DNA from 2 places in the Pseudomonas sp. GW456-E7 genome. Region 2 is predicted to be linked to the other one. Evidence: predicted binding sites of a transcription regulator. Region 2 holds the regulator's gene; the other holds the start of a gene.

Region 1 (15,266 bases), on a different contig from region 2:
CGTAGATGCCTCGTTACGCCTAGCCTGCATACCGTGTAGGAGCTGTCGGAGGCTGCGATCTTTTGATCTTGCTCTTAAAAACAAAGTCAAAAGATCGCAGCCTGCGGCAGCTCCTACAGAGATTACAAATCCATAACACGGGTCTTTTCCTGACTGCCGCGTCAACGCGTAGAATGCGCGGCTGTGCATCAAAACCTCTTGGACGTTTCGCTATTGAATCCTGTTATTGAAAGTACCGTCGCCACCGCTCCTGCGCGCACGACACCCGTTCGCCTGGAACTCAAGGGCCTGCTCGGCCTGGCCCTGCCCATCATGATCGCGCAACTGGCCACCACGGCCATGGGCTTCGTCGATGCGGTGATGGCCGGCCGCGTTAGCCCACGGGACCTGGCTTCGGTGGCCCTGGGCAACTCGATCTGGATTCCGGTCTACCTGTTGATGTCCGGCGTTCTGCTGGCAACCACACCCAAGGTCGCACAACGCTTTGGCGCCGCGCAGTTCGACGAGATCGGCCCGCTGGTGCGCCAGGCGCTGTGGCTGGCCTTGTGTGTCGGCTTGATCGGCAGCGGCCTGCTGCTCGGCGCCGAGCCGATCCTGCACTGGATGAAAGTCGATCCGCAATTGATCGAGCCGAGCATGGGTTACCTGCACGGGATCGCTTTCGGGTTTCCCGGCATGGCGTTCTATTACGTATTGCGCTGCTACAGCGATGGCATGGGGCGTACCCGCCCGAGCATGGTCATCGGCTTGTGCGGCCTGCTGCTGAACATCCCGCTGAACTATGCGTTGATCTACGGCCATTTCGGCGCACCGGCCCTGGGCGGCGTCGGTTGCGGCTGGGCCAGCGGCATCGTGATGTGGTTCATGGCGTTGAGCATGGCCGGCTGGACCTTCTGGGCCCCCTTCTATGCCCGCACCCGGGTGCTGGTGCGCTTCGACCGCCCGCAATGGGCCGTGATCAAGCGTCTGGTCGGCATTGGCCTGCCGATTGGCATTGCCGTCTTTGCCGAGTCCAGCATCTTCGCGGTCATCGCGCTATTGATCGGCAGTCTCGGCTCTACCGTGGTGGCCGGGCATCAGATCGCCCTCAATATCAGCTCGTTGCTGTTCATGATTCCTTATTCGCTGGGCATGGCGGTGACCGTGCGCGTCGGTCAGGCACTGGGGGCCGGCAATCCCTGGCAGGCGCGTTTCGCGGCGAAGGTCGGGCTCGGCGCGGCACTGGTGTTCGCGGCGTTCTCGGCGGCCCTGATCCTGCTCCTGCGCGAACCTATCGCCTCGATCTACACGCCTGACAAGGCTGTGATCCAGATTGCGTCGATGTTGATTGTGTATGCCGCGCTGTACCAGTTTTCCGATGCCATCCAGGTGATATGCGCGGGCGCGTTGCGTGGGTATCAGGACACCCGGGTGACCATGATCCTGACCTTGTTCGCCTATTGGGGCATCGGCCTGCCGGTCGGCTACGTGCTGGGACTGACCGATTGGTTCGGTCCGGCCAGTGGCCCGAGCGGGCTGTGGGAAGGGTTGATTGCCGGTTTGAGCTGCGCGGCGCTGATGTTGTCGATCCGCCTGACGCTCAGTGCGCGCCGGCGAATTCGTAACAGCCGCTCGGCGGGCTGACTGCACAAACAAAAAGACCTGCGTTTGCAGGTCTTTTTTTGGGTGTCATCAGCCGGACTTCTTGCGAATCCAGTAGAGGTAGGTGCCCTCCTCCTCGTGCTGCGCCACCAGTTCGTGGTCGAGAAACACACAGAACTTGGGAATGTCACGACGGGTCGACGGGTCTGTGGCGATGACCTTGAGCAGGCCACCGGGCACCAGGTCACGGATGTGCTGGTGCAGCATCATCACCGGCTCGGGGCAGTTGAGGCCGGTGGCATCGAGGGTGCCGTCTACCGGCGTATCAAGCATTTCACTCATGATTCACTCCTGAAACTGGCCGGCATTGTCGCGCATTGCCGGGTGTTCGGTCACCTGTGGCATTACGCCGCCCTTGTGGGATGACCACTGACCTGTGGGAGCGGGCTTGCTCGCGAAAGCGGTGTGTCAGCAGCGTTGACGTCGACTGACACGACGCCTTCGCGAGCAAGCCCGCTCCCACATTGGTCCGTCGGTATCAGCGGGACTTGGGTTTCTTCACGTCCAGCCGGCGCAAATGGCAGGTCACTTCCTCACGGTCGTGGTACAGCTGCTTGCAGCCGATCTCAACCTTGATGCCCCGCGCCTTGAAACCCTCGGCAATGCGCTCGAGCAGACGCTTCACCTCGGCATAGCGCTGTTTCATCGGCAGCTTGAGGTTGACCACCGCCTCGCGGCAATGGCCGTCACCGATCCACTCTTCCAGCATCGCCGCATTGCGCGCCGGCTTCTCGACGATGTCGCAGACCATCCAGTCCACCGGCTGCTTGGGCTTGAAGGTGAAACCGTCGGCCATCAGGTGTTGCACCAGACCGGTGTCCATCAGGCTTTCGGCCATCGGGCCGTTGTCGATGGCGGTCACCAGCATGCCGCGGTTGACCAGTTGCCAGGTCCAGCCACCCGGAGCAGCCCCGAGGTCGACGCCGGTCATGTCGCTGTGCAGACGCTCGTCCCACTGGTCGCGCGGGATGAAGTGATGCCAGGCCTCTTCCAGCTTCAGGGTCGAGCGGCTCGGCGCCTCCCGAGGAAACTTCAAACGGGGAATGCCCATTGGCCACATCGCCGAGTTGTTCGACTCGGCCAGCCCCATGAACACCTCACGACCACTTTTGAAGGTCAGCAACAGCCGCGGCTTGTGAGCGTCTTCCACCAGTTTGCCGGCGGCCATCAGCGCTTTGCGCAGGTGCACTTCGAACTTTTTGCAGAAGTTCGACAGTTCCTTGCCATCATTGGTGTCGACCATTTCCAGCCACAGGCTGCCGCACAGCGGAAAGTCCGCCATATGGGCGAGGATCACGCTGATGCGGTCGGTTTCCGGCAGATCGATGAAAATCCCCCGGGCCCACTGGCGCGGGAAGATCAGCTCGGCGAAACGCTGCCCGCGCATCAGGCGCTCGGCGCCGTCTTCTTCGGTGCAGACGAATTCGGCGCAAGCGGTGGCGGCTTTGGCCTTGGCGTAGCCGGCCACGTTCAAGCGCGCGGCGAGGTCGGAAATCTCGGAACAGACTTCACCTTCGAAGCCCGGCCGGCAATGCATGAATAGGGTGTTCATTCTTACTCCTGGGCAATGGCGATGAATTTCGGCCACTGCACGATGCCCAGGCTTGCCCTGAAGCAAAGCCTGTCACGAAAACCGGCGCATGATAGCCGAGATCGGAACCTGGGGTCTGTCCATAGAGTCCAGTTATTAGCCAGCTACCGAAAACAGGGCTAGGTTTAAGGCTCTGTCCGTCCCCTCAGTCCGTAGCCGTGCGGACTTCAAGGAGTGATCGTAATGCCGTCCCTCGATAGCCTGAAGACGTTGAAAACCCTGCAAGTCGGCAACAAGACCTACCACTACTTCAGCCTGCCCGACGCCGCCAGGAGCCTGGGCGAGCTGGACAAGTTGCCGATGTCGTTGAAAGTCCTGCTGGAGAACCTGCTGCGCTGGGAGGACGAAAAAACCGTCACCGGCGCCGACCTCAAGGCACTGGCCGCGTGGCTCAAGGAGCGCCGCTCCGACCGGGAAATCCAGTACCGCCCGGCGCGGGTGCTGATGCAGGACTTCACTGGCGTTCCCGCCGTGGTCGACCTGGCCGCCATGCGCGCGGCGATGGCCAAGGCCGGCGGCGATCCACAGCGCATCAACCCGCTGTCGCCGGTGGACCTGGTGATCGACCACTCGGTGATGGTCGACAAGTTCGCCAGCAGCAGCGCCTTCGAGCAGAACGTCGACATTGAAATGCAGCGCAATGGCGAGCGCTATGCGTTCCTGCGCTGGGGCCAGAGTGCCTTCGACAACTTCAGCGTAGTGCCGCCGGGCACCGGGATCTGCCACCAGGTGAATCTTGAATACCTCGGTCGCACGGTCTGGACCAAGGACGAGGACGGCCGCACCTATGCCTTCCCCGACACCCTGGTCGGCACCGACTCCCACACCACCATGATCAACGGCCTCGGCGTGCTCGGCTGGGGTGTCGGCGGTATCGAGGCGGAAGCGGCGATGCTGGGGCAACCGGTGTCGATGCTGATTCCCGAAGTCATCGGTTTCAAACTCACCGGCAAGCTCAAGGAAGGCATCACCGCCACCGACCTGGTGCTGACCGTCACCCAGATGCTGCGCAAGAAAGGCGTGGTGGGCAAATTCGTCGAGTTCTACGGCGACGGCCTAGCCGACCTGCCGCTGGCCGACCGCGCGACCATCGCCAACATGGCGCCGGAATACGGCGCCACCTGCGGTTTCTTCCCGGTGGACGACGTCACGCTGGAGTACCTGCGCCTGTCCGGCCGCCCCCTTGAAACAGTGCAACTGGTCGAGGCCTACAGCAAGGCCCAGGGCCTGTGGCGCCTGCCCGGCCAGGAGCCGGTGTTCACCGACAGCCTGGCGCTGGACATGGGCAGCGTCGAAGCCAGCCTCGCGGGACCAAAACGCCCGCAGGACCGGGTGTCGCTGCCGAATGTCGCGCAAGCCTTCAGCGACTTCGTCGACCTGCAATTCAAACCCACCAGCAAGGAAGAGGGTCGCCTCGAAAGTGAAGGGGGTGGTGGCGTCGCCGTCGGCAACGCAGATATGGCCGGTGAAGCGGATTACGATTACGAAGGCCAGACCTATCGCCTGAAAAACGGCGCCGTGGTCATCGCCGCCATCACCTCCTGCACCAACACCTCCAACCCGAGCGTGATGATGGCGGCCGGGCTGGTGGCGAAGAAGGCCGTGGAAAAAGGCCTGAAACGCAAACCCTGGGTGAAGAGCTCGCTGGCCCCCGGCTCGAAGGTGGTCACCGACTACTATAAGGCGGCCGGCCTGACCCGCTACCTCGATGAACTGGGCTTTGCCCTGGTCGGCTACGGCTGCACCACCTGCATCGGCAACTCCGGGCCGCTGCCGGAACCCATCGAGAAAGCCATCCAGCAAGCCGACCTCACCGTGGCATCGGTACTCTCGGGCAATCGCAACTTCGAAGGCCGGGTGCATCCCCTGGTGAAAACCAACTGGCTGGCCTCTCCGCCACTGGTGGTCGCCTATGCGTTGGCGGGTACGGTACGCACCGACCTCAGCCGCGAACCGCTGGGCGAAGACAAGGACGGCAAACCGGTTTACCTGCGCGACATCTGGCCCAACAGCAAAGAAATCGCCGATGCGGTGAGCCAGGTCAACACCGCCATGTTCCACAAGGAATACGCCGAAGTGTTTGCCGGAGACGAACAATGGCAGGCGATCGAGGTTCCGCAAGCGGCGACCTATGTCTGGCAGGACGACTCGACCTACATCCAGCACCCACCCTTCTTCGACGACATCGGCGGCCCGCCGCCCGTGGTCAAGGATGTCAGCGCAGCGAACATTCTCGCCCTGCTCGGCGACTCGGTGACCACTGATCACATCTCCCCCGCCGGCAACATCAAGGCGGACAGCCCGGCAGGGCAGTACCTGCGCGACAAAGGCGTGGAACCGCGGGACTTCAACTCCTACGGTTCGCGACGCGGCAACCATGAAGTGATGATGCGCGGCACCTTCGCCAACATCCGCATTCGCAACGAAATGCTCGGCGGCGAGGAAGGCGGCAACACCCGTTACATTCCCACCGGGGAAAAAATGCCGATCTACGACGCCGCCATGCGCTATCAGGCATCGGGCACCCCGCTGGTGGTGATTGCCGGCCAGGAATACGGCACCGGATCGAGCCGCGACTGGGCGGCCAAAGGCACCAATCTGCTGGGCGTCAAAGCGGTCATCGCCGAAAGCTTCGAACGCATCCACCGCTCCAACCTGGTGGGCATGGGCGTGCTGCCGTTGCAGTTCAAGCTGGATCAGAACCGCAAGAGCCTGAACCTCAACGGCAGTGAAACCCTGGACATCCTCGGCTTGACCGGTGTCGAGCTGACGCCACGGATGAACCTGACACTGGTCATCACCCGCGAGGACGGCAACCGCGAGAAGATCGAGGTGCTGTGCCGCATCGATACGCTCAATGAGGTGGAGTACTTCAAGTCCGGAGGGATTCTGCATTACGTGTTGCGGCAGTTGATTGCCTCCTAGCCATGCGCTGATACAAACACCGCCTTCGGGCGGTGTTTTTTGTCTGGGAGCCCGCCAGTACAATCGCTCGCCTCATGCTCACCCTTTCATGCCTGACACATGAGCAAATGTGGGAGCGGGCTTGCTCGCGAATACGGTGTATCAGTCGACATAACTGTTGAATGTTATGGCCTCTTCGCGAGCAAGCCCGCTCCCACAGAACATCAGGGGCGTTCGCAAGACTTCGGCTCAAGGACTTCACATGGTTGCCACGCAATGGATTTTTCTGTTCCTCCTCTCCATCGGCTACTGCATGGCACTGTATTTCAGCAGCATGAGTTGGTCAGCGATGATTTCCGTCGCTTTACTGCTGGTCTGCGGTTTTGCCGTTCGCCAGCAAACGCTTCAGTTCGGTCGCTACCTCGGTCATGGCCTGTTCATCATTCTCGCGCTGGCCCTGGCGACGCATTGGTGGCCCGGCTTCCATAACGGTCAAGTCATAGCGCCGCAGCGTTTCACCGACGACGCGGTGCCGTTTTCCATGTACCTGAACCTTGATAAGCCCCTGATCGGTTTCTGGCTGTTGCTGGTCTGCCCGTGGATTGTCAGTCGGCGATCCCTGCGCCTGTTCCTGCCTTCCAGCGCCATTGCGCTGACTTTGAGTGCCGTGCTGGCGCTGGGCGGTGCGCTGCTGCTGGGTGTCATCGCCTGGGCGCCGAAATGGCCTGATCAGGCCTGGCTGTGGCTACTGAACAATCTGCTGCTGGTGACGCTGGTCGAGGAAGCGCTGTTCCGCGGCTACATCCAGGGTGGCCTGAGCCGTTGCCTGAAAAACCTGCGCCATGGCGAAAACCTTGCCCTGCTCCTGGCTTCGTTGATCTTCGGCCTGGCCCATGCCGGGGCAGGCTGGCAATGGGTCCTGCTGGCCAGCCTGGCCGGGATCGGCTATGGCCTGGCCTACCGTTTTGGAGGACTGACAGCAGCCGTCGCTACTCACTTCGGCTTGAACCTGCTGCACTTCAGCCTGTTCACCTATCCGATGCTCGCCGGCTGACGCAAGGGTCATTTTGCGACGCATCGCTGATTTTCGAAAAATAACCTCAACAATCCGCCGGTCTTGCCGATACAGCACTTGAAAGCCTTGCGGATTAAAAAAGCCATGCGTAACAACCAGCCAATTACACAACGCGAGCGGACCTTCCCGGCCCAGCAACGGTTGATTTCCACCACCGATGCCAAGGGCATGATCACCTACTGCAACGACGCCTTTGTCGAAATCAGCGGGTTTTCCCGAGAGGAGCTGATCCGTGCACCGCACAACCTGGTCCGTCACCCCGATGTCCCGGCCGCGGTGTTCGCACACATGTGGGGCACACTGAAACAAGGCTTGCCATGGATGGGCATTGTGAAGAATCGCTGCAAGAGCGGTGACCACTACTGGGTGAACGCCTATGTGACACCGGTCTTCGAAGGCAATCAGGTGGTCGGTTACGAGTCAGTGCGGGTCAAGCCCACCGCCGAACAGATCCGCCGTGCCGAAGCGCTCTACCAACGCATCAACCAGGGCAAGTCGGCCATTCCCTCCTCGGACAAATGGCTGCCGATCCTGCAGGACTGGCTGCCGTTCATTCTGGTCAGCCAATTGAGTTTCATGATCGGTGCATCGCTGAACTCCCATTGGGGTTTTGCCCTGGCCGCCGGTCTCTCGGTGCCGCTGGGCCTGATGGGCCTGCAGTGGCAACAGCGCGGTATCAAGCGTTTGCTGCGCCTGGCCGAGCAGACCACCTCCGACCCATTGATCGCACAGATGTACACCGACAGTCGCGGCGCCCAGGCGCAGCTGGAGATGTCCATCCTCAGTCAGGAAGCACGCTTGAAAACCTGTCTGACGCGTCTGCAGGATACGGCCGAGCACTTGACCGAGCAGGCCAGGCAGTCCGATGCCCTGGCGCACAACAGCTCCAGCGGCCTGGAACGTCAACGGGTCGAGACCGAGCAGGTGGCCACCGCGGTCAACCAGATGGCCGCGACCACCCAGGAAGTCGCCAGCCACGTGCAACGCACCGCCGACGCCACCCAGGAAGCCAATCGGCTGACCGGTCGCGGTCGTGACATCGCCGGGGAAACCCGCGAAGCCATCCAGCGCCTGTCGGTGGTGGTGGGTGAAACCGGCGTGACCGTGACCCAGCTGGCCAAGGACAGCAACGAAATCGGTGGTGTGGTCGACGTGATCAAAGGCATCGCCGACCAGACCAACCTGCTGGCCCTGAACGCCGCCATCGAAGCGGCCCGCGCCGGTGAGATGGGTCGTGGTTTTGCGGTGGTGGCCGACGAAGTCCGTCAGCTGGCGCAACGCACCAGCGAGTCCACCGGGCAGATTCATGCGCTGATCGCCAAGCTCCAGCAAACCGCCGGTACTGCGGTGCAAACCATGGAAGCCGGGCATCGTCAGGCGGAAGAAGGCGTGGCGCGGGTGCTGGAAGCGGACCAGGCGCTGGTGGGGATCAGTGAAGCGGTGGCCAACATCACCGACATGACCACCCAGATCGCCGCCGCGACCGAAGAGCAAAGTGCCGTGGCCGAAGAAATCAGCCGCAACATCAGCAACATCTCGGCGCTGGCGGACCAGACCTCGGAACAGGCACAGAACTCGGCGTTGTTGAGTGAAGAGCTGACCAAAACCGCGAATACCCAGTATTCGTTGGTGGAGCGGTTCAACCGCTGACAGCAAAGTCAAAAGATCGCAGGCTGCGCCAGCTCCTACAGGGACCACATTCCCCCTGTAGGAGCTGCCGAAGGCTGCGATCTTTTGATCTTGCTTCTTACAAAAAACCAGCCACCCTGCCCGCCGCAGCCGCCAAATGCTGCTCATGACTAAACCCGGAAGCCTTCAACGGCTTCAAGTCATGATCCCCCGCCGCCAGCCAGAACACCTCAATGCTCGGTGACAACGTGTAAGCCTCGACCGCCTCGCGATTGCCCAACGCATCGCGCTCGCCCTGCACAATCAGGGTTCGGGTTTTCAAAGCAGCCAAATGCTCCACCCGTGGCTTCTCCGGCTTGCCCACCGCATAAAACGGATACCCCAGGCACACCAGCGCATCCGCGCCCAACTCATCGGCGAGCAAACTGGCCATGCGCCCGCCCATGGACTTGCCGCCGATGGCCAGCGGCCCAGTGACATGGCGTCGCACCTGGGCATACACCTCGCGCCAGCATTCGAGCAGTTTCGGCGCCGGATTCGGTGGGCGCTTGCCGCCGTCGAGGCGCCGCTGCGCCATGTAGGGAAATTCAAAGCGCAACACGTTGACGCCTTGTGCGGCGAGGCGTGCAGCCATGTCGCTCATCCAGTCGCTGTCCATCGGTGCGCCGGCGCCGTGGGCGAGGATCAGCGTCGCCGTGGCCTTGCCAGTGGCGGCATTCCACAACCATCCATGATCCCGCACGCACTGCGCCCATTGATCCCCGTCAATACCGGCCTTGTGCCCTTTGTCCATGCTTGCCTCGCTTTTAGTCTGCCTATAACTCCGGCCGAAGGGTGCGCTGCCTTGCGCGAGTGCGCTCACTTCGGCTGAACCGTGGATGGGGAACCATGAACACTTCTATCAGTACCGCCTACAACTACAAGGTGGTCCGCCAATTCGCCATTATGACGGTGGTGTGGGGCATCGTCGGCATGGGGCTCGGGGTTTTTCTCGCTGCCCAGTTGGTCTGGCCCGAACTCAACTTCAATTTGCCCTGGACCAGCTTCGGTCGCCTGCGCCCGCTGCACACCAACGCGGTGATCTTCGCCTTCGGCGGCTGCGCGCTGTTCGCCAGTTCGTTCTATTCGGTGCAACGCACCAGCCAGACGCAACTGTTTGCACCGAAAATCGCCGCGTTCTGCTTCTGGGGCTGGCAGCTTGTGATCCTGCTGGCGGCCATCAGCCTGCCGCTGGGCTACACCAGTTCCAAGGAATACGCCGAGCTGGAATGGCCGATCGACATCCTGATCACCATTGTCTGGGTCGCCTACGCCATCGTGTTCTTCGGCACGATCATGCAGCGCAAGACCAAGCACATCTATGTCGGCAACTGGTTCTTCGGTGCGTTCATCATCACCGTGGCGATCCTGCACATCGTCAACAACATGGAATTGCCGGTCAGTTTCACCAAGTCCTACTCGCTGTACGCCGGTGCCACCGACGCGATGGTGCAATGGTGGTACGGCCACAACGCCGTGGGCTTTTTCCTCACCGCCGGTTTCCTCGGCATGATGTATTACTTCGTGCCGAAACAGGCCGAGCGCCCGGTGTATTCCTATCGCCTGTCGATCGTGCACTTCTGGGCGCTGATCACCCTGTACATCTGGGCAGGACCCCACCACCTGCACTACACCGCGCTGCCGGACTGGGCACAGTCGCTGGGCATGGTGATGTCGCTGATCCTGCTCGCGCCGAGCTGGGGCGGCATGATCAACGGCATGATGACCCTGTCGGGCGCCTGGCATAAGTTGCGCAGTGACCCGATCCTGCGCTTCCTCGTGGTGTCGCTGGCGTTCTACGGCATGTCGACCTTCGAAGGGCCGATGATGGCGATCAAGACGGTCAACGCCCTCTCCCACTACACCGACTGGACCATCGGCCACGTACACGCCGGCGCCCTGGGCTGGGTGGCGATGATTTCCATCGGCGCGCTGTACCACATGATCCCGAAAGTCTTCGGACGCGAGCAGATGCACAGCATCGGCCTGATCAACGCGCACTTCTGGCTCGCCACTATCGGCACCGTGCTGTACATCGCCTCGATGTGGGTCAACGGCATCGCCCAGGGCCTGATGTGGCGTGCGGTGAACGAGGACGGCACGCTGACCTACTCCTTCGTCGAGACCCTGGTGGCCAGCCACCCAGGCTTCGTCGTGCGGCTGGTGGGCGGCGCGATCTTCCTCAGCGGCATGTTCCTGATGGCCTACAACACCTGGCGCACCGTGCGGGCCTCGCAGCCTGCCGAAGTCGCCGCTGCCGCGCAGATGGCCTGAGGAGTCCGCCATGAAACACGAAACTATCGAGAAAAACGTCGGCCTGTTGTTGCTGCTGATGATCCTGGCCGTGAGCATCGGCGGCCTGACCCAGATCGTCCCGCTGTTCTTCCAGGACGTGACCAACAAGCCGGTGGAAGGCATGAAGCCCTACACCGCGCTGCAACTGGAAGGCCGCGACATCTACATCCGCGAAGGCTGCGTCGGCTGTCACTCACAGATGATCCGTCCGTTCCGCGCCGAGACCGAACGCTACGGGCACTACTCGGTGGCCGGCGAAAGCGTTTGGGACCACCCGTTCCTGTGGGGTTCGAAACGTACCGGGCCGGACCTGGCGCGGGTCGGTGCGCGCTACTCGGATGACTGGCATCGCGCGCACTTGTACAACCCGCGCAACGTCGTGCCGGAGTCGAAGATGCCCGCCTACCCGTGGCTGGTGGCCAATCAACTCGACAGCAGCCACACCGAAACCAAGATCAAGGCCATGCGCACCCTGGGCGTGCCGTACACCGACGAAGACATTGCCGGCGCCGTCGCTTCGCTCAAGGGCAAGAGCGAGATGGATGCACTGGTCGCCTACCTGCAAGTGCTCGGCACTGCGATCAAGAGCAAGAGGTGAGCCATGTTCATTGAAATGAGCACTGGAATGATCCGCGGCCTGGGCACAGTCGTCGTGTTCGTGGCCTTCGTCGGCCTGACGCTGTGGGTATTCAACAGCAAGCGCGGCCCGGAATTCGCCGAAGCGCGCCTGCTGCCGTTCGCCGACGAACCACAACCCGACATCACCGAAGATTCAGCAACAAGGAGTACCCGGCCATGACCACCTTCTGGAGTACGTGGATCTGCGTACTGACCATCGGCAGCCTGATCGGCCTGACCTGGCTGCTGATCGGCACCCGCAAGGGCGAGACCAAGGGCAGCGTCGACCAGACCATGGGCCACAGCTTCGATGGCATCGAGGAGTACGACAACCCGCTGCCGCAATGGTGGTTCATGCTGTTCGCCGGCACGCTGGTGTTCGCCGTCGGCTACCTGATCCTCTATCCCGGACTGGGCAACTGGAAAGGCATCCTCCCCGGTTATGAGAACGGCTGGACCGGCGCCCACGAGTGGGAAAAGGAAATGGCCAGGGCGGATGCGAAATTCGGACCGATCTTCGCCAAATTCGCGGCCATGCCACTGGAAGAAGTGGCCAAAGACCCGCAAGCGCTGAAAATGGGCGGTCGCCTGTTTGCCTCCAACTGCTCGGTGTGCCACGGCTCGGATGCCAAGGGTGCATTCGGCTTCCCCAACCTGACCGACAGCGACTGGCGCTGGGGTGCCAGCGCAGAAACCATCAAGACCACCATCATGGGTGGCCGGATGGCGATGATGCCGGCCTGGGGTGAAGTCCTGGGGGAAGACGGTGTGAAAAACGTCGCCGCTTATGTGCGCCATGATCTGGCCGGCCTGCCGTTGCCGGAAGGCAGCAAGGCGGACCTGCAAGCCGGACAGCAAGCCTTCAGCACCACCTGCGTCGCTTGCCATGGGGCAAACGGCCAGGGCACCGAAGCCATGGGCGCGCCAAACCTGACGCACCCGGCCGGCTTCATTTACGGCACCAGCCTGACGCAGCTTGAACAGACGATTCGGCATGGTCGCCAAGGCCATATGCCGGCGCAGAACGAACTGCTCGGCAACGACAAGGTGCAACTGCTGGCCGCGTATGTGTACAGCCTGTCCCACGGTTTGAATACCGAGCGCCTGCAGGCTGAAGACAACCGCGAATAAATCCCGACCGCTCTGCTGCCGCATTCTCCCGGATGCGGCAGTTCCCTGCCCCTTTGCGACGCATTGTCGCACCCTCTCTGACTCTTCCTTTCGGTTCCCCGGATTCAGGTCTAAGCTTCCCCCGATGCGGACTGGCCGGTGCCGGTTCCAGGTCGACCCTGAACGTTGTGTTCGACGAATCTGCCCGATGACAGGCCGCAAAGGCTGGTAGATACCGGCTATCGCGCCAGTTGCCTTCGGTCAGCCAAACGTTGCGTTTGAACACACCCCGTTACATCCGACCTGACCCCCTCGCCTGATCAGTCCGCCGGGACGTTTTGCCCGCGGGCAATTTTGTCCCTACGCGGCGCATGGAAAGGCCGCAGAATCAGCATTTGAAAGCATTGACCCAGGTCATGGCGCGTTGCAATGACCCCCTGCTTTCTCCATACTTGCGGCCGATTTTTAATCCTAATAAAACACCCAAACCGTGGAACCTTAGAATGAGCACAGCAATCAGTCCGACTGCTTATAACTATAAGGTAGTCCGCCAGTTCGCCATCATGACGGTGGTCTGGGGGATCCTTGGCATGGGGCTCGGTGTCTTCATCGCCTCGCAACTGGTCTGGCCGGAGTTGAACTTCGGTCTGGCATGGACGAGCTTTGGACGCCTGCGCCCGCTGCACACCAACCTGGTGATTTTCGCCTTCGGTGGATGTGCACTGTTTGCCACTTCTTATTACGTCGTGCAGCGAACCTGCCAAACGCGACTGATTTCCGACAGCCTCGCTGCCTTCACCTTCTGGGGATGGCAAGCGGTGATCGTCGGCGCGATCATTACCTTGCCGATGGGTTTCACCACCACCAAGGAATACGCGGAACTGGAATGGCCCCTGGCTATTCTGCTGGCCATTGTCTGGGTCACCTACGGTCTGGTGTTCTTCGGCACCATCGTCAAGCGCAAGACCAAGCACATCTATGTGGGTAACTGGTTCTACGGCGCCTTCATCGTCGTGACGGCGATGCTGCACATCGTCAACCACATGTCGCTGCCGGTCAGCCTGTTCAAGTCCTACTCGGCCTACTCGGGTGCGACGGACGCGATGATCCAGTGGTGGTACGGCCACAACGCCGTGGGCTTCTTCCTGACCACCGGCTTCCTGGGCATGATGTACTACTTCGTGCCGAAACAGGCCGAGCGTCCGATCTACTCCTATCGCCTGTCGATCGTGCACTTCTGGGCGCTGATCACCCTGTACATCTGGGCCGGTCCCCACCACCTGCACTACACCGCACTGCCGGACTGGGCTCAGTCGCTGGGCATGGCGATGTCGATCATCCTGCTGGCACCGAGCTGGGGCGGCATGATCAACGGCATGATGACCCTGTCGGGCGCCTGGCATAAGCTGCGCACCGACCCGATCCTGCGTTTCCTCGTGGTGTCCCTGGCGTTCTACGGCATGTCGACCTTCGAAGGCCCGATGATGGCCATCAAGACCGTCAACTCGCTGTCGCACTACACCGACTGGACCATCGGCCACGTACACGCCGGTGCCTTGGGCTGGGTAGCGATGATCTCGATCGGCGCCATCTACCACATGATTCCGAAACTGTTCGGTCGTGCGCAGATGCACAGCACCGGCCTGATCAACACGCACTTCTGGCTCGCGACCATCGGTACCGTGCTCTATATCGCTTCGATGTGGGTCAACGGCATCACCCAGGGCCTGATGTGGCGTGCAATCAACGACGACGGCACCCTCACCTACTCGTTCGTCGAAGCGCTGCAAGCCAGCCACCCGGGCTTCATCGTTCGCGCCCTGGGCGGTGCGTTCTTCGCCACAGGCATGCTGTTCATGGCCTACAACGTCTTCCGTACCGTACGCGCCTCGAACCCGGCTGAAGCCGAAGCCGCCGAACAGATCGTCGTAGTTGGAGCTCACTGATGAAGCATGAAGCAGTCGAGAAGAATATTGGCCTGCTGGCCTTCTTCATGGTCATCGCCGTCAGCGTCGGCGGCCTGACCCAGATCGTTCCGCTGTTTTTCCAGGACGTCACCAACAAGCCGGTCGAGGGCATGAAGCCCCGCACCGCCCTTGAACTGGAAGGCCGGGATGTTTATATCGCCAACGGTTGTGTCGGCTGCCACTCGCAGATGATCCGTCCGTTCCGTGCTGAAACCGAACGCTACGGCCACTACTCGGTTGCCGGTGAAAGCGTCTGGGACCACCCGTTCCTGTGGGGTTCCAAGCGTACCGGTCCGGACCTGGCCCGTGTCGGCGGTCGTTACTCCGATGACTGGCAGCGTGCGCACTTGTACAACCCGCGCAACGTCGTGCCCGAGTCGAAAATGCCGGCCTACCC
Region 2 (15,266 bases):
ACGCCATCGAGTGACGTCGCCTGTTGTTTATTTGATGTTTGTCGGTTTGTGGTTCGGCTTGCTGCCGGACATGTGCTTTGCCCCGCCACTGGCGATCAACTCCGCCAGGGAGGCGACGTCGAGCAAGGCGCACATGTGTTCAATCACCGTGCCGGCGAGCCATGGCCGCTGACCCCGGTGACTTCTCCATTTGATTTCATTCGGGTCCAGTCGCAATGAGCGGCTGACCTGATGCACCGCCAGGCCCCATTCGTAGCCCTGGACCGAAATCACGTATTGCAGGCCCTGCTTGAAATCGTCGCGGTAACGGTCGGGCATGACCCAACGCGCGGTATCGAGCACCTTGAGGTTGCCGGCCTGGCTCGGCAGGATGCCCAGGAACCATTCCGGCTGGCCGAACAACGGCGTCAGCTCGTGACCGGCCAGGGAATAGATCGATCCCAGGCATACCAGCGGTACCGCCAGGGTCAAGCCGGCGACATCGAACAGCAGGCATTCGAAAGGCTCGGCGGCCCAGGACGGACGACCCTCGGTATCCACCGGTGGCGGCGTATTGCTCGGTGGCAGATGCACTTCGACGACGGGCGGTACCAGTACCTGAGGCTCCTCGATAACAGGAGTCTCCAGCACTTCGGCCTCTTTAATCGGCGCCACCAGGGTTTGCAATAACGGCGCAATGGTCGATACCGGTGCCAGAACGGGTTCCGGAGCATCGATCACGACGACGGAAGTCCTGGCCAAAGGCGCAGTCACCGCAGTGGCTGCCACCGCGATTTGCTGCGCATCCCGGGCCTGTTCTTCCAGCACGGCAGCCTGGAACTCGTCCAGCACGCCTTGCTCTTCGACGACGCTCAGCGCTTCGACAACCTCGGCCATCTCCTCGGTTGCGTCTTGCAGCAAGTTATCCAGATACGACTGCAACGCCAGTTGCGGGCGCGATGTTGTCTTTACCAGACGATTCATGAGCGCTCACCTGTAGGAGCGAGCTTGCTCGCGATGAACCTGAGAGCGCCACGGGGTGCCAGGTTTCCCGCGTCATCGTTGACGACCATCGCGAGCAGGCTCGCTCCTACAGGGATCGAGGTCATGTCACGCCACCTGCGCAACAAGTTGCGCCGCCAGCAGATGCTTGAGCAACGCACGGTAAGCGAGAACGCCACGGCTCTTGCCGTCGAACTGCGAAGGCGTCAGCCCGGCACGGCTGGCATCGCGCAGGCGCGTGTCCACCGGGATATAGCCTTGCCAGATTTCATCGGGGAACTTGTCGCGCAGCACGCGCAAGGTTCCGAGGGACGCCTGGGTGCGGCGGTCAAACAGGGTCGGCACGATGGTGAATGGCAATGCCTGTTTGCGCGAGCGGTTGATCATCGCCAGGGTGTTGACCATGCGCTCGAGGCCCTTGACCGCCAGGTGTTCGGTCTGCACCGGGATCACCAGTTGCTGGCTCGCCGCCAAGGCATTGACCATCAGCACGCCGAGCAAGGGCGGGCTATCGATCACGGCGTAATCGAAGTCCTGCCACAGTTGCGCCAGGCTCTTGGCAATCACCAGGCCCAGACCGCTCTGCCCCGGCGACTGGCGCTCGAGGGTGGCCAGCGCGGTGCTGGACGGCAACAGGGAAATGCGTTCGTCGCTGGTCGACAGCAACAGTTGGCCCGGCAGGCCTTGGGGCACGTTGCCCTTGTGCAGGAACAGATCGTAGTTGCTGTGTTCCAGGCTGTCGGGATCGTAGCCGAAGTAGCTGGTCATGGAGCCGTGGGGGTCGAGATCGACCACGACCACGCGCTTGCCCGCCTCGGCCAGCAACCCGGCTAAAGCGATGGAGGAAGTGGTTTTACCGACACCACCCTTTTGATTGGCGACTGCCCAGACTCTCATTCGGATTGTTCCTCCCGACCGAACGGATCGGCCGAGAAATAGCTCAACGTGTTAATGCGGGCGACGGAGAATTGACGGCGTTCTCTCGTACCGGCGACTTGACCGGGGTCGGTGCAGTTTGTGTGCCAGCACGCTTCAACGCGGCATCCGGTTGCGCATGGGCGGTTCCGGTACCGGTCAGGCTGCGACGAACATCGAGGTTGCGCGACACCACCAGCACCACGCGACGGTTGCGGGCGCGGCCTTCGGCGGTGGCGTTGTTGGCCACCGGCTGAAACTCGCCGTAGCCCACCGACGCCAGGCGACCGGGATTCACCCCTTGCATTGCCAGCATGCGCACGATGCTGGCCGAGCGCGCCGAGGACAGCTCCCAGTTGGTCGGGTACTGCGCAGTGCGGATCGGTTGATCGTCGGTGAAACCTTCGACATGGATCGGGTTGTCGAACGGCTTCAGGATCGCCGCGACCTTGTCGATGATGCTGAACGCGATGTCGCTGGGCATGGCATCGCCGCTGCCGAACAACAGGCTGGAATTGAGCTCGATCTCGACCCACAACTCATTGCCGCGCACGGTCATCTGGTTGGAGCTGATCAAGTCACCGAACGCCGCGCTGATGTCGTCGGCGATGCTCTTGAGCGGATCGCTGGCGCCGGAGACACCGGCATCGACCTGGTCACTGTCCTTGACCAGCGGCTTGGCCGGGGTCACGGTCTTCGGTCGCTCGTCACCGATGGGGATCGGCTTGAGCGCGCGATCGGAATCGGTGAAGACCCCGATCAGGGCTTCGGAAATGACCTTGTACTTGCCTTCGTTGATCGAAGAGATGGAGTACATCACCACGAAAAAGGCGAACAGCAAAGTGATGAAGTCCGCGTAGGACACCAGCCAGCGTTCGTGGTTGACGTGTTCTTCATGCTGGCGACGGCGAGCCATGAGCTTATTCCCTTAATCCATGAAGCCCTGAAGCTTCAACTCGATGGAGCGAGGGTTTTCACCTTCGGCGATCGACAGCAGTCCTTCCAGCAACATTTCGCGATAACGCGACTGGCGCAGTGCGATGGCTTTGAGTTTGGCGGCAATCGGCAGCAGCACCAGGTTGGCACTGGCCACGCCGTAGATGGTGGCGACGAAGGCCACGGCGATGCCGTTACCCAGTTGCGACGGATCACCCAGGTTGCCCATGACGTGAATCAGGCCCATCACCGCACCGATGATGCCGATGGTCGGCGCATAACCGCCCATGCTTTCGAAGACCTTGGCCGCTTCGATATCGCGGCTTTCCTGGGTGTAGAAATCCACTTCCAGAATGCTGCGGATCGCTTCCGGCTCGGCGCCGTCGACCAGCAGTTGCAGGCCTTTGCGAGCGTAATTGTCAGGCTCGGCGTCGGCGATGCCCTCAAGACCCAGCAGGCCTTCCTTGCGGGCGGTCAGGCTCCAGTTCACCACGCGATCGATGCCACCGGCCAGGTCGACGCGAGGCGGGAACAGGATCCAGGCGAGGATCTGCATGGCGCGCTTGAAGGCGCTCATCGGTGATTGCAGCAGCGCCGCGCCGATGGTGCCGCCGAGCACGATCAGCGCGGCCGGGCCGTTGGCCAGGGCGCCCAGATGACCGCCTTCAAGGTAATTGCCGCCGATGATGGCGACAAAGGCCATGATGATGCCGATCAGGCTTAGAACATCCATCAGATGCACGCCTCGACCAGGTGCTTGCCGATGTCGTCGAGGCTGTACACCGCGTCGGCGAGTTCAGCTTTGACGATGGCCATCGGCATGCCGTAGATCACGCAACTGGCTTCGTCCTGCGCCCAGATCGAACTGCCGCCCTGCTTGAGCAGGCGCGCGCCTTCACGGCCATCGGCGCCCATGCCGGTCAGGACGACCGCCAGAACTTTGTCACCGTAGGACTTGGCTGCCGAACCGAAGGTGATGTCCACGCACGGCTTGTAGTTGAGGCGCTCGTCACCCGGGAGGATTTTCACCGCGCCGCGACCATCGATCATCATCTGCTTGCCACCCGGCGCCAGCAGCGCCAGGCCCGGACGCAGGATGTCACCATCCTCGGCTTCCTTGACGCTGATGCGGCAGAGCTTGTCCAGGCGCTCGGCGAAGGCCTTGGTGAAGGCGGCCGGCATGTGTTGAACCAGCACGATCGGGGCCGGGAAGTTGGCCGGCAATTGGGTCAACACCCGTTGCAGGGCCACCGGGCCACCGGTGGACGTACCGATGGCCACCAGTTTGTAGTTTTTGCGTTTTGGCGCGGGCGACGACGTAGCGGGTGCATGCGTACGCACCGGGATCGGTGCCGGTGCCGGACGCGCGGGCGCGCTGCTGGTAAAACTGCCCACGCTGGAAGGCGCAGGCGTCGGCGCTGGCGCAGCGACGGGCGCCGGAGCGCTGTAGTGACTGACACGACGATTACTGCGCGAGATGCTGAGAATCTTCTCGCACAGCAGTTGCTTGACCTTCTCGGGGTTGCGCGAGATGTCTTCGAAATTCTTCGGCAGGAAGTCCACCGCACCGGCATCCAGCGCATCGAGGGTGACCCGGGCGCCTTCATGGGTCAGCGAGGAGAACATCAGGACCGGGGTCGGGCAGCGTTGCATGATGTGCCGCACGGCCGTGATGCCGTCCATCATCGGCATCTCGTAGTCCATGGTGATCACGTCGGGCTTGAGGGCCAGCGCCTGATCGATCGCCTCTTTGCCGTTGGTCGCCGTGCCGACGACCTGGATATTCGAATCCGCTGAAAGAATTTCCGAGACGCGGCGGCGGAAAAACCCCGAATCGTCCACCACCAGGACTTTGACTGCCATAAACACTCCATTAGATGGAGCGAGGCCAGGCGCCCCGCTCCACCAGAATCAAATACACCGTGTGGCGTAACGCTTGAGCATGCTCGGAACATCGAGAATCAGCGCGATGCGGCCGTCACCGGTGATGGTGGCGCCGGACATGCCCGGAGTTCCCTGGAGCATTTTGCCCAACGGCTTGATGACCACTTCTTCCTGGCCCACCAGTTGATCGACGACAAAGCCGATCCGCTGCGTGCCCACCGAAAGGATCACCACATGGCCCTCGCGCTGCTCTTCGTGAGCGGCGGAGCTGACCAGCCAGCGTTTGAGGTAGAACAATGGCAACGCCTTGTCCCGCACGATCACCACTTCCTGGCCGTCCACGACGTTGGTGGTCGACAGGTCGAGGTGGAAGATTTCGTTGACGTTCACCAGGGGGAACGCAAACGCCTGGTTGCCGAGCATGACCATCAGCGTCGGCATGATCGCCAGGGTCAGCGGCACCTTGATGACGATCTTCGAACCCTGGCCCTTGGCCGAGTAGATGTTGATCGAACCGTTGAGCTGGGAAATCTTGGTTTTCACCACGTCCATGCCCACGCCGCGACCCGACACGTCGGAGATCTCGGTCTTGGTCGAGAAACCCGGGGCGAAGATCAGGTTGTAGCACTCGGTGTCGCTCAGTCGATCGGCCGCGTCCTTGTCCATCACGCCGCGTTTCACCGCGATGGAACGCAGGACATTCGGGTCCATGCCTTTACCGTCATCGGAGATCGACAGCAGGATGTGATCGCCTTCCTGCTCGGCCGCCAGGATCACCTTGCCGCCACGGGCCTTGCCCGAGGCTTCGCGTTCTTCCGGTGATTCGATGCCGTGGTCGACGGCGTTGCGCACCAAGTGGACCAGCGGATCGGCCAGGGCCTCGACGAGGTTCTTGTCGAGGTCGGTTTCTTCGCCGACCAGTTCCAGGTTGATCTCTTTCTTGAGCTGGCGAGCCAGGTCGCGAACCAGGCGCGGGAAGCGCCCGAAGACTTTCTTGATCGGTTGCATCCGGGTCTTCATGACCGCGGTTTGCAGGTCGGCGGTGACCACGTCGAGGTTCGACACGGCCTTGGACATGGCTTCGTCGCCGCTGTTGAGACCCAGGCGGACCAGGCGGTTACGCACCAGCACCAGCTCGCCGACCATGTTCATGATCTCGTCCAGACGCGCGGTATCGACGCGTACGGTGGTCTCGGCTTCGCTCGCCGGTTTTTCTGCCGGTGGCGCGGCCGGGGCGCGGGCAGCAACCGGTGCGGCGGCTGCCCGCGCTTCGGCTGCCGGCGCTTCGGCTTTTGGCTCGGGGGCCTTGGCCACAGGTTTCGGCGCCGCCTTGGCTGCCGGTGCCGGTGCCGCAACAGCCGCGTTCGAACCGTTGGCCGCCGTCGCGGTGCCGACTTCGCTGAACTTGCCCTTGCCGTGCAATTCGTCGAGCAGCGCTTCGAACTCGTGATCGGAAATCAGATCGCTGCCAGCCGCCGCCGCGCTTGGGACAACAGGTGCAGGCACCGAAGCAATGGCCGACTCCAGCGCCTCGACAGCAAAGTTGCCCTTGCCATGCAACTGGTCGAGCAGTGCTTCAAATTCGTCGTCAGTAATATCGGAACTGTCGCCCGGCGCTTTCGGTGCTTCTGGCGCAGCCGGAGCCTGCGCAATCGCATCGACGGCAAACTGGCCTTTACCGTGCAACTGATCGAGCAACGACTCGAACTCGGCATCGGTGATTTCGTCGCTGGCAGCCGCATCGCTTGCGGGTGCCTCGCTTGCAGGTGCGTGGGCAACTGCCGGCGCCTCGGCCTGTGCCTTGACGGCATTGAGCGAGTCCAGCAATTGCTCGAATTCGTTATCGGTAATATCGCCTGAGTCGGCTTCAGCCACCGGCGCTTCAACCACGGCGGCAACAGGTGCAGCAACCTCTTCGTCAGCCGATTGCGGCTCGGCCAGACGGGCCAGCGCCGCCAGCAGTTCAGGTGTCGCCGCCGTGATCGGGCTGCGCTCGCGGACTTCGCTGAACATGCTGTTCACCGCGTCCAGCGCTTCGAGAACCACGTCCATCAATTCCGAGTCGACGCGACGCTCACCCTTGCGCAGGATGTCGAACACGTTCTCGGCGATGTGGCAGCACTCCACCAGCTCGTTGAGCTGGAGGAAGCCGGCGCCCCCTTTTACAGTGTGAAAACCGCGAAAAATTGCATTGAGCAAATCCGCATCATCCGGACGGCTTTCCAGCTCGACCAGTTGCTCGGACAGTTGCTCTAGAATCTCGCCGGCCTCAACCAGGAAATCCTGAAGGATCTCTTCATCGGCGCCGAAGCTCATCAGGGGGGTGCTCCTAAAGGTCTAAAAACCCAAAAAACCTGAAACTCTAAAATCCCAGGCTGGATAGCAAATCGTCCACATCGTCCTGACCGGACACAACGTCTTCTCTTTTATCGGCATGAATCTGCGGACCTTCACCCTGAGAGAGATGTTTTTGTGGATCTTTTTCAGCAAGCATCGCTTCACGGTCATGTTCGATGCCCGCAAAGCGGTCCACCTGACTGGCCATCAGCACGAGCTTGAGCAGGTTGCTTTCAACTTCGGTGACCAGTTGGGTCACACGCTTGATCACTTGCCCCGTGAGGTCCTGGTAATCCTGGGCGAGCAGGATGTCGTTCAGGTTGCCCGACACCGCGCGATTGTCCGTGCCGCTGCGCACCAGGAAGCCGTCGACCCGCCGGGCCAGTTCACGAAACTCTTCGGCACCGACTTCACGACGCATGAAGCGCCCCCAGTCCGTGCTCAAGGCCTGGGCTTCCTCCGCCAGGCTGTTGACCAGCGGCGTGGCATTTTCCACCAGATCCATGGTGCGGTTGGCCGCGGCCTCGGTCAGCTTGACCACATAACCCAGGCGCTCGGTGGCGTCGGTGATCTGCGACACTTCTTCGGCTTGCGGCATGTGCGGGTCAATCTGGAAATTGACGATCGCGCTATGCAGTTCGCGAGTGAGCTTGCCCACTTCCTGATACAGGCCGCGGTCACGGGTCTGGTTGAGCTCATGGATCAATTGCACCGCGTCGCCGAACTTGCCTTTTTCAAGGCTCTCGACCAATTCGACGGCGTGTTTTTTCAGGGTCGACTCAAAATCGCCCAATGAAGTTTCGTTATTGCCCATAGCTCCCCCGTGGCGCACTCATCAACCGATGCGTTCGAAAATCTTCTCGATTTTTTCTTTCAACGCCTGGGCCGTGAAGGGCTTGACCACATAGCCGTTAACGCCGGCCTGGGCCGCTTCGATGATCTGCTCACGCTTGGCTTCAGCGGTCACCATCAGCACCGGCAGGTGCTTGAGCTTTTCATCGGCACGCACGTGACGCAGCAGATCGATGCCGGTCATGCCCGGCATGTTCCAGTCCGTTACCAGAAAGTCGATGCTTCCGCTGTTGAGCACCGGAATGGCGGTAGTGCCATCGTCGGCCTCGACGGTGTTGGTGAACCCAAGGTCACGCAGCAGGTTCTTGATGATCCGCCGCATCGTTGAGAAGTCATCAACGATGAGGATTTTCATGTTCTTGTCCAATTCGACCTCCAAGCAGTCTTAAACGCGCCCAGCACCTGGACGCGCCATTTCAATCAATCCGGCAAAGCACTCAATGACTGTCTGGAGCACAACAGATCGGGACCGGCGCAGTTCAACACCACACCAGTCTCTTTCGCAGTGTCCCCACACTGCCTTCAGCGCGCTCGCCACTCCCCCAAACGCCCCCGCAAGCGGGCCGCGCACTGGCTGTGTAACTGGCTGACCCGAGATTCGCTGACCCCCAGGACCTCACCGATTTCCTTGAGGTTCAACTCTTCGTCGTAGTACAGCGCCAACACCAGTCGCTCACGCTCCGGCAAATTGGCAATCGCATCCGCCAGCGCAGCCTGGAAGCGTTCATCTTCCAGATCGCGTGACGGCTCGAGATGAGCACTCGCGCCATCCTCGTGCAGCCCTTCGTGCTCGCCGTCCTGCAACAGATCGTCGAAACTGAATAACCGGCTGCCCAGGGTGTCGTTCAAAATTCCGTAGTAATCGTCGAGACTCAATTGGAGTTCGGCCGCAACTTCGTGATCTTTAGCGTCACGGCCGGTTTTCGCTTCAATCGAGCGAATGGCGTCGCTGACCATGCGCGTATTGCGGTGAACCGAACGTGGCGCCCAGTCCCCCTTGCGCACTTCATCGAGCATGGCGCCGCGGATTCGAATGCCCGCGTACGTCTCGAAACTGGCGCCTTTGCTGGCGTCATATTTGGTCGACACCTCAAGCAGGCCGATCATCCCGGCCTGGATCAGGTCTTCGACCTGGACACTGGCCGGCAAACGCGCCAGCAAGTGGTAAGCAATGCGTTTAACCAGCGGCGCGTAACGCTCGATCAGCTCGTACTGCGCATCACGAGCCGATTTTTTGTAGAGGTTGTAACCGCTGGCTGTCATAGAACAGGTCCTGCTGTTTGCTGCACGAGACGCTCGACGAAAAACTCCAGGTGCCCGCGCGGGTTGGCAGGCAGCGGCCAGGTATCGACCTTCTGCGCGATGGCCTTGAACGCCAGCGAGCACTTGGAACGCGGGAAGGCCTCGTAGACGGCGCGCTGCTTCTGCACAGCCTTGCGCACGCTTTCGTCGTAGGGCACCGCGCCGACGTATTGTAGGGCGACGTCGAGAAAGCGATCCGTGACCTTGGTCAACTTGGCGAACAGGTTGCGCCCTTCCTGCGGGCTCTGGGCCATGTTGGCCAGGACGCGGAAGCGGTTCATGCCGTAGTCGCGATTGAGCAACTTGATCAAGGCGTAGGCATCGGTAATCGAGGTCGGCTCGTCGCACACCACCAGCAGTACTTCCTGGGCTGCGCGAACGAAGCTGACGACCGACTCACCAATGCCCGCAGCGGTGTCGATCACCAATACGTCGAGGTTGTCGCCGATATCACTGAAGGCCTGGATCAGGCCTGCGTGTTGCGCAGGGCTCAGATGCACCATGCTCTGTGTGCCGGATGCGGCCGGAACGATACGGATGCCGCCTGGCCCCTGCAGCAATACATCGCGCAGTTCGCAGCGGCCTTCGATCACGTCGGCCAGGGTACGTTTGGGTGTCAGGCCCAGCCGAACGTCAACGTTCGCCAGTCCCAGGTCGGCGTCCAGCAGCATGACGCGCCGGCCAAGCTCAGCCAAAGCCAGGGACAAGTTCACTGACACGTTAGTTTTCCCGACGCCACCTTTGCCGCCGGTCACCGCGATCACCTGTACGGGATGCATGCTGCCCATGTTATTTCTTTACCTTGTCTTGCATAGACGGAGGCCACATTACTGGCTGCGCGTTCACAAACGGAACAATGCATGGCAGACCATCGATGTAGGTACAAAAACGATTCATTATTACCTCAGCCAACCTGCTTGGTCGGGCTGTGGTAGATGTCAGCGAACATGTCAGCCATGGCTTCTTCGCTGGGTTCTTCCTGCATTTGCACGCTGACGGCGCGACTGACCAACTGATGACGGCGCGGCAGATGGAGATCATCCGGAATCCGCGGGCCATCGGTCAGGTACGCCACTGGCAGCTCATGACTGATGGCCAGGCTCAACACCTCGCCCAGGCTTGCCGTTTCATCCAGTTTAGTCAGGATGCAGCCAGCAAGCCCGCAACGCTTGTAACTGTGATAAGCGGCGGTTAGAACCTGTTTCTGGCTGGTGGTTGCCAGGACCAGATAATTTTTTGAGCGGATGCCACGACCGGCCAGGCTTTCGAGCTGCATGCGCAGGGCCGGGTCGCTGGCCTGCAGGCCGGCGGTATCGATCAGCACCACGCGCTTGCGCAGCAATGGATCCAGCGCCTGCACCAGGGACTGGCCCGGATCGACGTGGGTCACCGGCACATTGAGAATGCGCCCCAGGGTCTTGAGTTGTTCCTGGGCACCGATGCGGAAGCTGTCCATGCTCACCAGCGCAATGTTCTGCGCGCCGTACTTGAGCACGTAACGGGCAGCCAGCTTGGCCAGGGTGGTGGTCTTGCCCATGCCGGCAGGGCCGACCATGGCGATGACTCCACCCTCTTCCAGCGGCTCGACGTCCGGGGTAACGATCATGCGCGCCAGGTGCGCCAGCAACATGCGCCAGGCCTGACGAGGCTCCTGGATTTCGCTGATCAGTGCCAGCAGGTCGCGCGACAGCGGGCCAGACAGGCCAATGCGTTGCAGGCGACGCCAGAGGTTGGCCTGGTCCGGACGGCTGCCTTGCAGCTGGTTCCAGGCCAGGGACCCGAGTTGTACTTCCATGAGTTCGCGCAGACTGTTGAGCTCGAAGCGCATCGAGTCGAACGCGCGCGGGTCCACGCCACCGGACGCTGGTACAGCAGCTGGTGCGGGGCGACGGGGTTCGGCGTAGGTCGGTTCGATCAGCGGCTCGGCGGCGGTCAACGGCAAGCCGGCGAACAGCTGGCGGTTGGTTGCATTGTCGCTCTCGCCATCGCTGCGCAGGCTCAATTCGGCCTGGGCGGTGACGATCCGCGACTGAGTCTTGCGCAGCTCGTCCTCGAGCTCCATGTTCGGGACACGCGGCGCCAGCGCCGACAACTTGTAATCCAGTGCAGCCGTCAGCTCGACGCCCCCGGCAATCCGGCGGTTGCCGATAATGGCTGCATCAGCGCCCAGCTCATCGCGAACCAGCTTCATGGCCTGACGCATATCGGCGGCGAAAAAACGCTTAACTTGCATAAACCACTACCTCAGCCGTTGGGCCCTACTGTCGCAACGATGGTCACTTGCTTGTTGTCAGGGATTTCCTGGTAAGCCAACACGTGCAAACCCGGGACTGCGAGCCGGCCGAATCGCGAGAGCATCGCGCGAACCGGACCGGCCACCAGCAGAATCACCGGCTGACCTTGCATCTCCTGGCGCTGCGCCGCGTCGATCAACGAACGTTGCAGCTTCTCAGCCATGCTTGGCTCCAGCAGAACACCCTCTTCCGAGCCTTGTCCTGCCTTTTGCAGACTATTGAGCAATATCTGTTCCAACCTTGGCTCCAGCGTGATAACTGGCAGCTCCGACTCAGTACCTACAATGCTTTGGACGATTGCACGGGAGACGCCAACCCGCACGGCAGCCACCAGCGCGGCGGTATCTTGACTCTTGGCGGCATTGTTGGCGATGGCCTCGGCAATGCTGCGGATATCGCGAACCGGCACTTGCTCGGCCAACAGCGCTTGCAGCACCTTGAGCAGCTGCGACAGTGAAACCACGCCCGGCACCAGCTCCTCAGCCAGCTTCGGCGAGCTTTTGGCCAGCAATTGCATGAGTTGCTGCACTTCTTCGTGACCGATCAGTTCACTGGAATGCTTGTAGAGTATCTGGTTCAAGTGGGTGGCCACCACTGTACTGGCATCGACCACCGTGTAACCAAGGGACTGCGCCTGGGCACGCTGGCTGATTTCGATCCAGACCGCCTCCAGGCCGAAAGCCGGATCTTTGGCGGTAATGCCGTTGAGCGTACCGTAGACCTGCCCCGGGTTGATCGCCAGCTCGCGATCCGGGTAAATCTCCGCCTCCGCCAGGATCACCCCCATCAGGGTCAGGCGATAGGCACTCGGCGCCAGGTCGAGGTTGTCGCGGATGTGCACGGTCGGCATCAGGAAGCCCAGATCCTGGGACAGCTTCTTGCGCACACCCTTGATCCGCGCCAGCAACTGGCCGCCCTGGTTGCGATCCACCAGCGGAATCAGGCGATAGCCCACTTCCAGGCCGATCATGTCGATGGGCGTCACGTCATCCCAGCCAAGCTCCTTGGTTTCCTGGGCGCGGGCCGGCGACGGCAGCAACTCCTGCTGGCGCTTGACCTCTTGCAGGGCCTGAACCTTGGCGACGTTCTGCTTTTTCCAGAACAGGTAGGCGCCACCGGCCGCCAGCGCCGCCATGGTCAGGAACGAGAAGTGCGGCATGCCGGGCACCAGGCCCATGACCGCCATCAAGCCTGCCGCCACCGCCAGCGCCTTGGGCGAGGCGAACATCTGGCGATTGATCTGTTTGCCCATGTCTTCCGAACCGGACGCACGGGTCACCATGATCGCCGCTGCTGTCGATAACAACAGTGATGGCAATTGCGCCACCAAACCGTCACCGATGGTCAACAGCGCATACACCTTGCCGGCATCACCGAAGGTCATGCCGTGCTGGAAGATACCGACCGCCATGCCGCCGATCAGGTTGATGAACAGGATCAACAGGCCGGCAATCGCGTCACCCCGGACGAATTTGCTGGCACCGTCCATGGATCCGTAGAACTCGGCTTCCTGGGCGACTTCCGAGCGGCGGGCCTTGGCCTGGGCCTGATCGATCAGGCCGGCGTTGAGGTCGGCGTCGATCGCCATTTGCTTGCCCGGCATCGCATCGAGGGTGAAACGCGCGCTCACCTCGGAAATCCGCCCCGCACCCTTGGTTACCACGACGAAGTTGATGATCATCAGGATCGCGAAGACCACGATACCGACCACGTAGTTACCGCCGATCACCACCTCGCCGAACGCCTGGATCACCTTGCCGGCGGCTGCGTGACCGTCCTGGCCGTGGAGCATCACCACCCGCGTGGAGGCCACGTTCAATGCCAGGCGCAACAGCGTCGCCACCAGCAGGATGGTCGGGAACACCGCGAAATCCAGCGGGCGCAAGGCGTAGACGCACACCAGCAGCACGACGATGGACAGGGCAATGTTAAAGGTGAAGAACACGTCCAGCAGGAACGGCGGCACCGGCAACATCATCATCGCCAGCATGACCAGCAACAACAGCGGCACGCCCAGATTGCCTCGACTGAGGTCGGCAATGTTGCTGCGGGCACTGTTGATTAACTGAGAGCGATCCACCGGTTTTCCCCGTTCCTTTAAAGCAAACTTTTGACGCCTGAAGCAGGCGCAGGGCGGCTACTGCAAGAAGCTTTCCAACTTTTGCAAAGGCTTGGAATAGAGGTTTTCGCTGGCAAAAAAGATCGCAGCCTTCGGCAGCTCCTACAGGTTCACGCCGATCTCATGTAGGAGCTGCCGAAGGCTGCGATCTTTTGATTTTCAGATCAGGAATCGCGGCGCAAATCCGGCGGAATCGGCAGGTCATCCTTGAGCGGATCAGGCCGCTTGCCCTTGCCCGCCCGGTACTGTCGAATCTGATAGACGTAGGCCAGTACCTGCGCGACCGCCAGATAGAGCCCGCCGGGGATTTCCTGCTCCAGCTCGGTGGAGTAGTAAATCGAGCGCGCCAGCGCCGGTGACTCCAGCAACAGGATCTCGTTGGCCGCGGCGATCTCGCGGATCTTCAGGGCCAGGAAGTCGGAGCCCTTGGCCAGCAATACCGGCGCACTGCCCTTCTCCGGGTCGTACTTGAGTGCCACGGCGTAGTGCGTCGGGTTGGTGATGACCACGTCGGCTTCGGGAATGGCGGCCATCATCCGCCGCTGGGACATCTCACGCTGCAGCTGTCGAATCCGCTGCTTGACCTCCGGCCGTCCCTCCTGGTCCTTGTGCTCGTCGCGCACTTCCTGCTTGGTCATCAGCAGTTTCTTGTGGCTTTCCCAGAGCTGCACCGGCACATCCACCGCTGCGATGAGGATCAGCCCGCACGCCATCCACAAGGTGCTCCAGCCCACCACTTGCAGGCTGTGGATGATTGCCATGTCCAGGGGTTCATGGGCGATACGCAGCAGGTCGTCGATGTCCGACGACAACACCGCCAGCGCCACGAACAGAATGATGATGAACTTGGCCAGGGCCTTGAGCAGTTCGACCAGCGACTTGGTCGAGAACATGCGCTTGAGGCCGGGACCGGGGTTCAAGCGGCTGAACTTGGGCGCCATTGAGCTAGCCGCGAACAGCCAGCCCCCCAGGGAAATCGGACCGATGATGGCGGCCAGCACCAAGGTGATCATCACCGGCTGGATCGACCACAGGGCAATTTGTCCCGAGCGCATCAGGTAGTTGGCCATTGAGCGCTGATCCAGAATCACTTCCCGCGGCAGCGAGAAGTTGATGCGCATCAGCTCCATCATGTCCTGCGCCATGGCGCCGCCAAAAATCAGCAGCGCCGAGGCACCGACCAGCATGATCGCCAGGGTGTTGAGCTCTTTGGACCGCGCTATCTCACCCTTTTCACGGGAGTCTTGCTTGCGCTTCTCCGTGGGGTCTTCTGTTTTGTCCTGACCGCTTTCGCTCTCAGCCATGACTCAGCTCGCCCTTGCCATATCGCGCAACAACTGCAAGGCCTCGTTGGCCAGCGGTTGATATTGATTGAGAATGTCCGCCAGCCCGACCCAGACGATAAACAGCCCCAGGACCAGGATCAGCGGGAAGCCGACCGAGAAAATATTGAGTTGCGGCGCCGCCCGGGTCATGACGCCAAACGCGATGTTAACCACCAGCAGCGCGGTGACCGCCGGCAACACCAGCAACAACGCCGAACCGAGCACCCAGCCGAGCTTGCCGGCCAGCTCCCAGTAATGGTTGACCATCAGGCCACCACCCACCGGCAACGTAGTGAAGCTTTCAGTGAGGACCTCGAACAC

Evidence for each region. Region 2 encodes FliA, which starts transcription of late flagellar genes. Its sites were predicted from a motif close to CTAAAGTTTNNNNNNNNNNNGCCGNTAA; they were not measured.
Region 1: AC07YV_RS05710 (methyl-accepting chemotaxis protein) is a predicted target of FliA. The motif match lies at 7,236-7,263, and genes of this name have one in related genera.

Annotation. Positions count from the first base shown of each region.
Region 1 covers NZ_JBWKZB010000005.1:82,540-97,805, forward strand. Annotated here, with positions in the region: gene AC07YV_RS05685 (MATE family efflux transporter) at 214-1,623, shown strand; gene tusA (sulfurtransferase TusA) at 1,672-1,923, opposite strand; gene rlmM (23S rRNA (cytidine(2498)-2'-O)-methyltransferase RlmM) at 2,120-3,193, opposite strand; gene acnA (aconitate hydratase AcnA) at 3,416-6,157, shown strand; gene AC07YV_RS05705 (CPBP family intramembrane glutamic endopeptidase) at 6,399-7,190, shown strand; gene AC07YV_RS05710 (methyl-accepting chemotaxis protein) at 7,296-8,861, shown strand; gene AC07YV_RS05715 (alpha/beta family hydrolase) at 8,959-9,633, opposite strand; gene ccoN (cytochrome-c oxidase, cbb3-type subunit I) at 9,729-11,153, shown strand; gene ccoO (cytochrome-c oxidase, cbb3-type subunit II) at 11,164-11,772, shown strand; gene AC07YV_RS05730 (cbb3-type cytochrome oxidase subunit 3) at 11,776-11,973, shown strand; gene ccoP (cytochrome-c oxidase, cbb3-type subunit III) at 11,970-12,923, shown strand; gene ccoN (cytochrome-c oxidase, cbb3-type subunit I) at 13,406-14,848, shown strand; gene ccoO (cytochrome-c oxidase, cbb3-type subunit II) at 14,848-15,266, shown strand, end outside.
Region 2 covers NZ_JBWKZB010000002.1:7,482-22,747, forward strand. Annotated here, with positions in the region: gene AC07YV_RS01535 (CheW domain-containing protein) at 28-963, opposite strand; gene AC07YV_RS01540 (ParA family protein) at 1,090-1,878, opposite strand; gene motD (flagellar motor protein MotD) at 1,922-2,812, opposite strand; gene AC07YV_RS01550 (flagellar motor protein) at 2,825-3,565, opposite strand; gene AC07YV_RS01555 (protein-glutamate methylesterase/protein-glutamine glutaminase) at 3,565-4,695, opposite strand; gene AC07YV_RS01560 (chemotaxis protein CheA) at 4,744-7,032, opposite strand; gene AC07YV_RS01565 (protein phosphatase CheZ) at 7,079-7,867, opposite strand; gene AC07YV_RS01570 (chemotaxis response regulator CheY) at 7,889-8,260, opposite strand; gene fliA (RNA polymerase sigma factor FliA) at 8,428-9,168, opposite strand; gene fleN (flagellar synthesis regulator FleN) at 9,165-9,995, opposite strand; gene flhF (flagellar biosynthesis GTPase FlhF) at 10,112-11,440, opposite strand; gene flhA (flagellar biosynthesis protein FlhA) at 11,452-13,581, opposite strand; gene flhB (flagellar biosynthesis protein FlhB) at 13,785-14,924, opposite strand; gene fliR (flagellar biosynthetic protein FliR) at 14,928-15,266, opposite strand, start outside.